2 regions of the Shewanella seohaensis genome follow, and region 2 is predicted to be linked to the other one. Evidence: predicted binding sites of a transcription regulator. Region 2 holds the regulator's gene; the other holds the start of a gene.

Region 1 (5,496 bases), on a different contig from region 2:
ACAAACCAAAAATCACGTAACAAATTGATTTTAATATAATCTAAAAACTACCAGACTCGCTCAAAACGCATTGAACGCATTTTAAGAACAATGTTTCCAAAATTACTGACGTTCACTGAAGAGTTCCGCATAGGGAATATCCCAATAAGGCGGATTACCAATATGGTCTTTAATAAACTCAATGAAGGCACTCACCTTAGGCGCTAAGTGTTTACGGCGTGGGTAAACGGCCTGTAGCGGTAAATGATGCGTCAGTTGCCAATCCCTCAGCAGCGGCACTAAAGTGCCCTTAGCGATTTCATCTTCCATCAAGTAACTGGCAAGATAGACAACCCCTAAGCCACTGATCGCAGCTGATTTTAAAGCGGGAGCGTTATCCACTCTAAAGTTACCAGAGACACCTATCTCACAGTAATCATCGCCCTTTTTAAACTGCCACATGCTGTGCTCATGCCACTCACCTTGATACACCAAGCAGTTATGGTCGACCAATTGCTCTGGACGCGACGGTTCGCCATGTTTAGCAATATAATCAGGCGAGGCAACGAGTAGGAACTGACACTTCATCAAAGGACGCGCCACCATACCCAAGGGAAGCTGCTCAGACATAGTCAACAATAGGTCTAAACCTTCGCTGACTACATCCACCTTATGATCTAATAAGCTGACTTGCAGCTCTAGCTCAGGGTGTTTGGCCATAAATGATGGCAGCGCAGGAATGATATGCATAGCACCAAAGGACTGGGAAATCCCCACCTTTAACACGCCGCGGGTGGCATCGTTTAAGTTATGCACGCTAGCAATGGCCTGTTCGGCATCGCGAAGCAACTCTTCACCTTGCAGATATAACAAATGTCCAGCTTCAGTCAGACTTAAGCTTCGAGTGGTACGCTGGATCAGTTGAACACCGAGTCTATGTTCGAGATCGGCTACCTGCGTACTGACCTTAGATTTAGAGATCCCAAGCCTTCTTGCGGCGGCACTAAAACTACCAGCTCTGGCCACATGAGTAAAAATCGCAATAGGTTCTAACAGTTCTAACATGGAAAGTCGCCTTAAGCAGTTTCGACAGTGATATTAACTTTCGGAATAGCATAGGAATGCAGCACAAATGCCTTGAAGCATCCCTCAATGCCTTAATATCTCACAGCAATTGGGTTCGTTGTAGAGATTTAGACCGAAAAAGTCCGCTAAAGTAGAGTGTTCTATCTGACTGAATTGCCAGCTTTTCATTATATTTTAAGAGTATACCAAACATTAGTCTTTAGAATGTAATATTCCATAGTAAATAGCCGCAAGCAATTAGATTAATATCATTCCGCTTGGCTAAAATGAATCAAGAAAAAGCCCCAGACACTTAACGTACTGGGGCTTTTTCATTTATATCACTGTATTTATGGTGTCAGTTAGGTCGACATTACCTGACTCCAACCAGTGTTGGTTTTAAGCTACTCTGCCGAGCACTATTCACGTAATTCATGGTGAGTGTTTTGCGTCAACACATAGGGTGCTAACTCAGGCACTTCTTTACGCAGTTGACTCTCGAGCACCAGCAGGTTTTCAAAACGGTCACATAAACGATCGGCTTTCGCTTCAATCCCCTTAGATTGGGATTCAATTTGCTGCTCAATATCATCGCCTAATCTATCCATTTTTTGTGAGAATGCGTCCATCTTAGCTTCGAAGGACTCACCGTCGCCCGCAAGGATTTGGCTGCCGATATTCATCATCAGAGTGCCAATGGAGTTTTGCACGATTTGTTCCATTTCCTTATCAAATTCGTCGTTAAAGGTGTTTTGCATCGACTCTTCAGTCGCACCAAGGTAAAAACTATCGCCCTGCTTGTAGGCTACGGTATCAACACGCTTCTGCACGCCCGCCATCATCTCATCAAACTTAGCGCCAGCCGCATCGCCCATCAGTGGCGTTAATGCCATACTTACAGCTTGAGAGGCCAGTGCAACGGCTTCGTTGACTAATTCAATGACCTCAGGAACCTGAGTCGAAACCTCATCGGCATACTGGCTCACGAGCTTTTTCTGTTTGTCGGTTAAGGTTACCTGCTTGCCTTCAACGTATAACTTGTCGACCTCTATGCGATACTTCTCGGTGCCCTTCTCGCTCATCACTAATTTTTTCGGTTCGACTCTCACATCATAGTTAAGAGAGACCTCACAGCGCTCATCGATTTGCGGCTCGGTTTTCGCTTGTGCTGATTGCAAGCCAGAAGCGCCTAAAATAACGCCCGATAATGCCACTCCGGTTAATAGTGTATTTATCTTCATTGTTGTTCATCCTTTAATCTGAGGAATTCGACTAAGCTAACGTGCTAAAAGATGAATAGCAGAAGATGTGCCAACTTTATAACAATATGATTATTATGAAGTTATAAAAATTAGCACCGATAACAGATTAGTAAATTTCACTAATATTTAGCCTAACAGTGCTAATAAAAGAGTTAAATCAGAAGATTGAACGTCCGAGACGCTGGCTGAGATGCTCAAGCATCGCCGTCCCTGCGAGGGAGTTACCTTGATTGTCTAATTCGGGTGACCAAACGCAGACCGAAAGTTCCCCGGGGATCACCGCAATAATGCCGCCGCCAACACCGCTTTTACCCGGCATACCAACACGATAGGCAAACTCACCGGCGCCGTCATATAAGCCAGAAGTTGCTAACAGGGCATTTAATTGCCGAGTCTGTACCTGCGAAATAAGCTCAGTGCCATCTAAGGTTTTACCGCGGTTGGCTAAATACAACATCGCCTGCGATAGGTCGGCGCAATTCATTTTTAAGGCGCAATAATGAAAATAAGTGCGCAGCACTGTATCGACATCGCCTTGAAAATTACCGAAGGATTTCATCAGATAAGCGATGGCCGCATTACGTGCACTGTGCTGATATTCTGAATCCGCCACTTGCTTGTCGAAACAGACTTTATCGTTTTGACTCAGCGCCCTGACCAATTCCAACATCCGATGCTTAGGCGCCCCTAAACGGCTCTGTAATAAGTCAGCGATAACTAACGCGCCAGCATTAATAAAGGGATTGCGAGGTTTACCCCGCTCGAGTTCAACTTGGACTAATGAATTGAAGGAGTGTCCCGAGGGTTCTTTGCCGACACGGCTCCAAATTTCGGTTTCTTCATATAAAGTTAGCGCTAAGGTTAAGCTGAAAACTTTAGAAATACTTTGAATTGAAAATGGCTCAAGGTAATCGCCTGCGCCTATGGTTTCACCGTCAATTGTGGTCACGGCAATACCCAATTTACCAGCATCAACATTGGCGAGCGCAGGGATGTAATTAGCAACCTTTCCTTGGCCGAGCAAGGGCCGAACTTTGTCGACCACTTCCTCTAATAACGCCTGTTCTGGCATTAACTCCACCAGATATCGTACAGATCGCTAACTTCAAGTTGAGTCACTTTTTGACCCGCCCAGAAAGCCTTCACTGCAGCAACATCTTCTTCGGTGCACTTACCGATAGTTTGGGTAGCAATAATACCTTCCCACTCGATATGACCACCGCCGTGGAAACCTAACTTACGGGCTTCAATGACTTCATCGATAAACTTATCGACTGTTGCATCAATATCGGCTTCAGAGACAGATGCATCGAAGGTCCAAGTAATGTCAAAACCTAACTCTTGGAATTCATCAACGCGCATTTTCTTACGTAAACGACGGCTACGATTCTTTGCCATAGTGATTTTCCCCGTTGTGTTAAAAAATAAAATCTATAAAAGATGTTAAGCGATACGCTCAAACATCAGATCCCACACGCCATGGCCGAGGCGATGACCGCGGGCTTCAAATTTAGTCAGTGGACGATGATCTGGGCGCGGCACCACGGTACCATCGGCGGATTGGTTTTTGTAACCATTGGCCGCATTCATCACTTCCAGCATATGTTCGCTGTAGTTTTCCCAGTCGGTCGCCATATGGAACACGCCGCCAATCTTCAGTTTACGGCGAATAAGCTCAGCAAACTCCGCCTGCACGATACGGCGCTTGTGGTGGCGCTTTTTATGCCAAGGATCGGGGAAGAACAATTGCACGCGAGCAAGACTGCCATCGGCGATAGCATGTTCTAACACTTCCATTGCATCATGGTGATACACGCGAAGATTAGTCACCCCAGCGGCGGCGGCGTCACTTAAGCATGAACCCACGCCAGGCTTATGGACTTCAATACCGATAAAATTCTGCTCTGGAGCTTCTTGTGCCATTTGTACTAAAGACGCGCCCATGCCGAAACCAATTTCCAGTACGGTATCGGCTTCGCGACCAAACACTTCAGTCAGGTTTAATGGTGTTGGGCTGTAATCTAAGCCCATTGTTGGCCACTGAGTCTCAATGGCTTGCGCTTGACCTTTAGTCAAACGACCTTCTCTTAGGACAAAGCTTCTGATCTTACGCAGATACTTGCCTTCTTCATTAAATTCAGCGGTAGTGACTTCGCTCATTTTTGCCTCGTCTCGTGGACAACACCATCTAAAAAGAAGGGCATTATCCAAAGTTCAACTTACAGTGCAAGCACTAATGGAGGCGAAGTATAACAAGATTATCCTAGAGAGCGAATCTAGGCCGATTTTTCGATGGGGTGTTACTTGTTTGCCAACCAATCTCCCGCTACACTGCGCCGATGAAATCTACAGCCTCCTTTGCTACACGTATCGTTAATTGGTACGACACCCACGGTCGTAAAACCCTCCCTTGGCAGCAAGATAAAACCCCATATCGCGTATGGGTTTCAGAGATTATGCTGCAACAAACTCAGGTAGCGACTGTTATCCCCTATTACCAGCGTTTTATGGCACGTTTCCCCGATGTGTTAGCCCTCGCTAACGCGCCGGATGATGAAGTACTGCATCATTGGACTGGCCTTGGTTATTACGCCAGGGCTCGCAATCTACATAAAGCCGCTAAGATGGTTCGCGATCTGTATCAGGGGCAATTTCCAACAGACTTTGAGCAAGTGTTAGCGCTGCCAGGTATTGGCCGCTCGACAGCAGGTGCAGTGTTATCCCTATCACTTGGGCAACATCATCCAATCCTCGATGGCAATGTTAAACGCGTATTAGCAAGACATGGCGCGATTGCGGGCTGGCCCGGTCAAAAACCTGTGGAAGAACAACTCTGGCAATTAACCGAGCTGTTAACGCCAGAGCAGGATATTCAAAAATATAACCAAGCCATGATGGATATTGGTGCCAGCATTTGTACTCGCAGTAAACCCAATTGTGCCGCTTGTCCTGTGGCTGTCGATTGCAAGGCCCAACTTATGGGCAGGCAAACCGAGTTCCCCGGTAAAAAACCGAAGAAAACTATCCCAGAGAAAGCCGCTTGGATGTTGGTTTTACTCAAAGATAACCAAGTCTTCTTGGCTAAGCGCCCTCCTGCCGGCATTTGGGGCGGACTCTGGTGCTTCCCCGAATTTAGTACTCAAGCCGCACTCAATGCAGAGCTTGAAACCCAAGGTTATCACGCCGCACA
Region 2 (5,496 bases):
TATGAGCTAAAAAACCAAACCGACTTTACTGAGCCCGTCTATCTTGTCTATCCCGACCAAGGTAAAGCAAAATGGCAGATCCGAGCCGACCAAGGTCGACTCAACAAAGATACCGGCAAGGTTGTATTAGAAAATAATGTTATTATCGATGCCATCAGCCCTGGTGAACCCATACAGACATTGTCCACCAGTTTTTTAGAACTCGATCTCAACACTATGATAATGACCTCTGACCGCATCATTTACGTCACAGGGAAAGATTTTAATATTCAAGGGCAAGGCCTTTATGCCGACCTTAACGCGCAGGAAGTGCAATTGACCAGTCAGGTAGTAGGAACCTATGAAGCAAAATAACATATTACTTGCCGGCCTAATGCTAATCACCAGCATGAGCGCCTTCGCCAAGGTTGGTGACTTACAGCAAGAAGTGAAAATTAAAGCCGTTAGCCAAACTGCGGACATTAAAAACAACCAGATCATTTTCTTCGGTCCGGTTGAAGTCACCCAAGGCTCGATTAAAATCCATGCAGATCAACTACGTGCATTTTCTGCCGAAGGGGAAAACAGCAAGATTTTAGTGGCAACCGGTAATCCTGCGACTTATAGCCAGATCCTCGACGATGGACGCCCAGCTTCGGCGAGCGCGAAAGAAATTCGCTACGAAATGGCGACCCGCACCCTAACTTTGACGGGCTCAGCGAGCCTAGATCAAGCGGGTAGCCAAGTGACGGGTAACCTCATCCGTTACGATATTATTCAGCAAAAATTGATCGCTGAGAGTACGGGTAGCGGTGATGATCGCGTGATTACCATTATTCAACCTGACAACTATCAGGAAGAGCTCAAGAACCAGCCCGCGGACAAACCTGTGAAAAAACAGGACTCTAAATGACCCAAATCACCTTAAAAGCACAGAATCTCGCTAAGAGTTATAAGAGTCGTCAGGTTGTGAAAGATGTCAGCCTGACGGTGAAAACGGGTCAAGTCGTCGGCCTACTCGGCCCAAACGGCGCGGGTAAAACCACCACCTTCTATATGGTCGTGGGCTTAGTCAAAAGCGATAAAGGCCATATCTTTATCGACGATGATGATTTAACCGCCGATCCCATGCACCTGCGCGCCCGCAAAGGTATTGGTTACCTGCCACAGGAAGCCAGTATCTTTCGCAAGCTGAGCGTGCACGACAATATCATGGCGGTACTGCAAACCCGTAAAGAGCTCAATCGCGATCAACGCGAAGAAGAGCTGGAACATCTGCTCGAAGAGTTCCATATCACCCATATTCGCGATAGCCAAGGCATGTCGTTATCGGGCGGTGAACGTCGCCGTGTCGAAATTGCCCGCGCTTTAGCGGCCAATCCTAAGTTTATTCTGCTCGATGAACCCTTCGCCGGTGTCGACCCGATTTCGGTTATCGATATCAAGAAAATCATCGAACAACTCAAGAGCCGAGGCCTTGGGGTACTGATCACAGACCACAATGTGCGCGAGACCTTAGACGTCTGTGAACATGCCTACATTGTTAGTCACGGAAACCTGATTGCCGAAGGAACTCCCGCAGAGATCTTAGACAATCAGCAAGTTAGGGCTGTGTACTTAGGTGAACAATTCAGGCTATAGTTACTTAAACAGAGCCAATTAGCCTTGGATTTTGGCTTAGTAAGCGCCATCAATATGATAACAAGCGGCCTAAATTCAAAATAATAACGTAGGGATCAGCGGTAACATGAAAGCGTCACTCCAGCTCAAACTGGGTCAACAGTTAACCATGACGCCACAACTTCAACAGGCCATTCGTCTGTTGCAATTGTCGTCATTGGAACTGCAGCAAGAGATCCAGCAAGCCTTAGACTCTAATCCTCTTCTCGAGCTGGAAGAGGAGCAATTCGACGCGCCTACCGAACGTAAGCAAGATATCGCCGATACCGACTTTAGCGAAACGACGGCCCAACCACAGGAACAAGACAATTCCACCGTGGACATTGCCGAGTCGTTGACCAAAGAATCTCTGCCCGAAGAACTGCCCATGGACACCACTTGGGATGAAGTCTTTACCGCCTCGCCAAACTCAGGTTCTGGTGCCAGCCGTGAAGATGACATGCCCTTCCAAGGGGAAACCAGTGAAGGCCTGTACGAACATTTAGAATGGCAGAAAAACCTCACGCCCTTCTCTGAAACCGACTTAGCCATCGCCACCGCGATTATTGATGCCATCGACGATCAAGGTTATCTCACTCAAAGTACTGAAGATATCCTCGAGGCCATGGGCAATCCAGAGATTGAACTGGATGAAGTCGAAGCCGTACTCAAGCGTATTCAACACTTCGATCCCGTTGGTGTCGCCGCAAGGGATTTAAGCGAATGTCTGCTTATCCAACTCTCCCATTTTTCGCCGGATACCCCACACCTCGAAAACGCCCGCATGTTGATCAAAGATCATTTAGATCTGATCGCTGCCCGCGACTTTAGGTTGTTGATGCGTAAGACCAAACTTAAAGAGGACGAGTTAAGGGACAGCATAGCGCTGATCCAAACCTTAAACCCTCGCCCCGGTTTGCTCATCACCCCTGTTGATGAAGAATATGTCATCCCCGATGTATCGGTGTCGAAGAAAAACGGTCGCTGGGTGGTCGAGTTAAATCCAGACTGCATGCCAAAAATCAATGTTAATCAGCAATATGCAGCCATGGCACGCAGCACCAAAAGCCAAGCCGATAGCCAATTTATCCGCGGGCATCTGCAAGAAGCCAAGTGGTTTATCAAAAGCCTTGAAAGCCGTAACGAAACACTGCTCAAAGTGGCAAACTGCATAGTGCAATATCAACAGGGCTTCTTCGAATACGGTGAAGAAGCCATGAAACCTATGGTCCTGAACGATATCGCCGAGGCGGTAGAAATGCATGAGTCCACCATTTCACGGGTGACCACACAAAAATACATGCATACCCCAAAGGGACTTTTTGAACTAAAATATTTCTTCTCAAGCCACGTCGGGACTGATGATGGCGGTGAGTGCTCATCCACGGCAATCAGAGCCTTCATTAAGAAACTGGTTGCAGCGGAAAACCAGAAAAAACCATTAAGCGACAGCAAGATGGCACAGCTTCTGGCAGAACAGGGAATTAACGTTGCGCGCAGAACCATTGCGAAGTACCGAGAAGCGATGCTTATTCCCCCTTCCAATCAGCGTAAAAGTTTATAGCCTAAAGTGGAAATCGGAGGACGTTTATATGCAAATAAACCTGAGTGGACACCATATCGAGATTACTGAATCGTTACGGGCTTATGTTGAGGAAAAGTTTTCAAAACTTGAACGTCATTTCGAACAGATCAATAATGTGCACGTTGTGCTCAATGTTGAGAAAATGCAACAAATTGCCGAAGCGAGAATCAACCTCACCGGTGGTGAAGTCTTCGCGACTTCAGAGCATGCAGATATGTATGCTGCCATAGACGTCCTGATAGACAAGCTTGATCGTCAGGTTATTAAACACAAAGAGAAGTTAACAAAACACTAGCAATGGAACTTCGTACCATACTGCGGCCGGAATGCACGACCTGCGCCACTCCGGGCAGTAAGAAAAAGGTACTGGAACTTATCAGCGACTTAGCCGCTGCCCAGTACCCCACCCTCTCATCTCAAGAGATCTTCGAAAGCCTAGTGGCGCGCGAAAAGATGGGGAGCACAGGTATAGGTAACGGCATCGCCATTCCACATGGTCGATTAACCGATATAACACAACCCATAGCCATATTGGTGAAATGTGAGGAGCCGATAGCCTTTGATGCTATCGATAAACAACCTGTCGACATTTTATTTGCGCTGCTGGTGCCTGCTGACCAATGTCAACAGCACTTAAGCACTTTGTCCTGCATGGCTGAAAAGCTCAGCGACAAACAAATATTGAAGCAATTGCGCAAGACGCATGATGAAACGGAACTCTATCAGGTAATCACTGGATGAAACTGGTCATAGTGTCAGGGCGCTCAGGCTCAGGCAAATCGGTCGCACTAAGAGTGCTTGAAGATCTCGGCTACTATTGTGTCGATAATCTTCCGTTGCCGCTGATTGGCAGCTTACTCGAACAGCTCAAGGGCAGTAACGATCTCGTCGCCATCAGCGTCGACGTGCGTAACCTGCCGGAGCAAGACAAGGTACTCGTCAAACAGCTCGCAAGCCTGCCAGAGGGCACTGAACTTACCAGCTTCTTCTTAAATTCCAGCGATAAAGTACTGTTAAAGCGCTACAGCGAGACTCGGCGCTTACATCCCTTATCTAAGAGCCGAGTATCACTGCAAGAAGCCATCAAACTTGAAGGAAAATTGCTCGAGCCCCTGTCACAGCAGATGGATCACTACATAGATACCTCGAATCTGAATATCTATGAACTCAGCGACCAAGTGCGGCAAATCCTGCTTGGCAGTGTCGATAAGGAACTGGTGATCAACTTCGAGTCCTTCGGTTTTAAGCATGGTATGCCAACCGAAGCCGACTTTATGTTTGATGTGCGCTTTTTACCCAATCCCCATTGGGAACCCGAGCTGCGCCCCCTAACCGGCTTAGATGAACCCGTTGCCGAGTTTTTAAATCGCCAGCCGCTGGTCAATAAGTTCATCTGGCAAATCGAGAATTTACTCGAGACTTGGTTACCTCACTTAGAGCGTAATAATCGCAGCTATCTGACCATCGCCATCGGCTGTACCGGCGGCCAACACAGATCGGTTTACGTGGCCGAACAGCTAGCTAAACGCTTTAGCAACGGCAAACACAAAGTGAATGCCCGCCACCGAGAGTTAAGCCATGCCAAAGCTTGAGCGCCAAATCACCATCTGCAATAAACTCGGTTTACATGCCCGCGCCGCGACAAAGCTCGTGGTGTTGGCCTCAGAGTTTGATGCCAGCATTACGCTGATCCAAGGTGAAAAACAGGCCTCTGCCGCCAGTGTTTTAGGACTACTCATGCTGGAAACCGGTATGGGTAAAACCATTACCCTGATTGCCGAAGGCCCAGATGCGGAGCCCGCTCTCAATGCCATTTGCGCGCTTATCGACGCTAAGTTCGACGAAGCCTGCTAATTGCCTCGACATCTCATCTCTATGCCCCCTACAGCTATTCAGTACCCTGTTTGGTTTTGATTTCAGCACCTTATACCAGTAAAACACATTTGTGACTCGACGCCCTCCCGTGCGCTCAATTACAATATACTGCTGCGCTTTGGCTTAAGTCCTTTGGCTTAAGTCCTCAACAGCCAAACGCCCCATCCACGTCGCCACCTTGGAGGAAACATGCCTGTAGAAGCCTCAGACAGTTTACAAGTCGAACAACGTCTCGACCAACTGAGCCATGCCCTCAATAGCGGTATGTTTGTGCATGTCAGGCAAATGCTGCAAAACATGGCGGCGTCGGATATCGCATTGATTCTAGAGTCCTCGCCCCCTAAAGCGCGGCAAGTGCTATGGCAACTTATCGATCAAGATCAGCTCGGGGATATTCT

The links. The regulator sigma-54, encoded in region 2, starts transcription at its own class of promoters, with help from an activator protein. The targets are predictions, from matches to a motif close to GTTGGCACGNNNNTNGNNT.
Region 1: L2713_RS06395 (YggN family protein) is a predicted target of sigma-54. The motif match lies at 2,342-2,360, and genes of this name have one in related genera.

Annotation. Positions count from the first base shown of each region.
Region 1 is NZ_JAKILE010000004.1:204,530-210,025, forward strand. It holds gene L2713_RS06390 (LysR family transcriptional regulator) at 103-1,044, opposite strand; gene L2713_RS06395 (YggN family protein) at 1,464-2,285, opposite strand; gene glsB (glutaminase B) at 2,464-3,378, opposite strand; gene L2713_RS06405 (YggL family protein) at 3,378-3,704, opposite strand; gene trmB (tRNA (guanosine(46)-N7)-methyltransferase TrmB) at 3,750-4,466, opposite strand; gene mutY (A/G-specific adenine glycosylase) at 4,646-5,496, shown strand, end outside.
Region 2 is NZ_JAKILE010000001.1:464,491-469,986, forward strand. It holds gene lptC (LPS export ABC transporter periplasmic protein LptC) at 1-354, shown strand, start outside; gene lptA (lipopolysaccharide transport periplasmic protein LptA) at 341-892, shown strand; gene lptB (LPS export ABC transporter ATP-binding protein) at 889-1,620, shown strand; gene L2713_RS02040 (RNA polymerase factor sigma-54) at 1,727-3,202, shown strand; gene hpf (ribosome hibernation promoting factor) at 3,231-3,518, shown strand; gene ptsN (PTS IIA-like nitrogen regulatory protein PtsN) at 3,521-3,964, shown strand; gene rapZ (RNase adapter RapZ) at 3,961-4,815, shown strand; gene L2713_RS02060 (HPr family phosphocarrier protein) at 4,802-5,077, shown strand; gene mgtE (magnesium transporter) at 5,288-5,496, shown strand, end outside.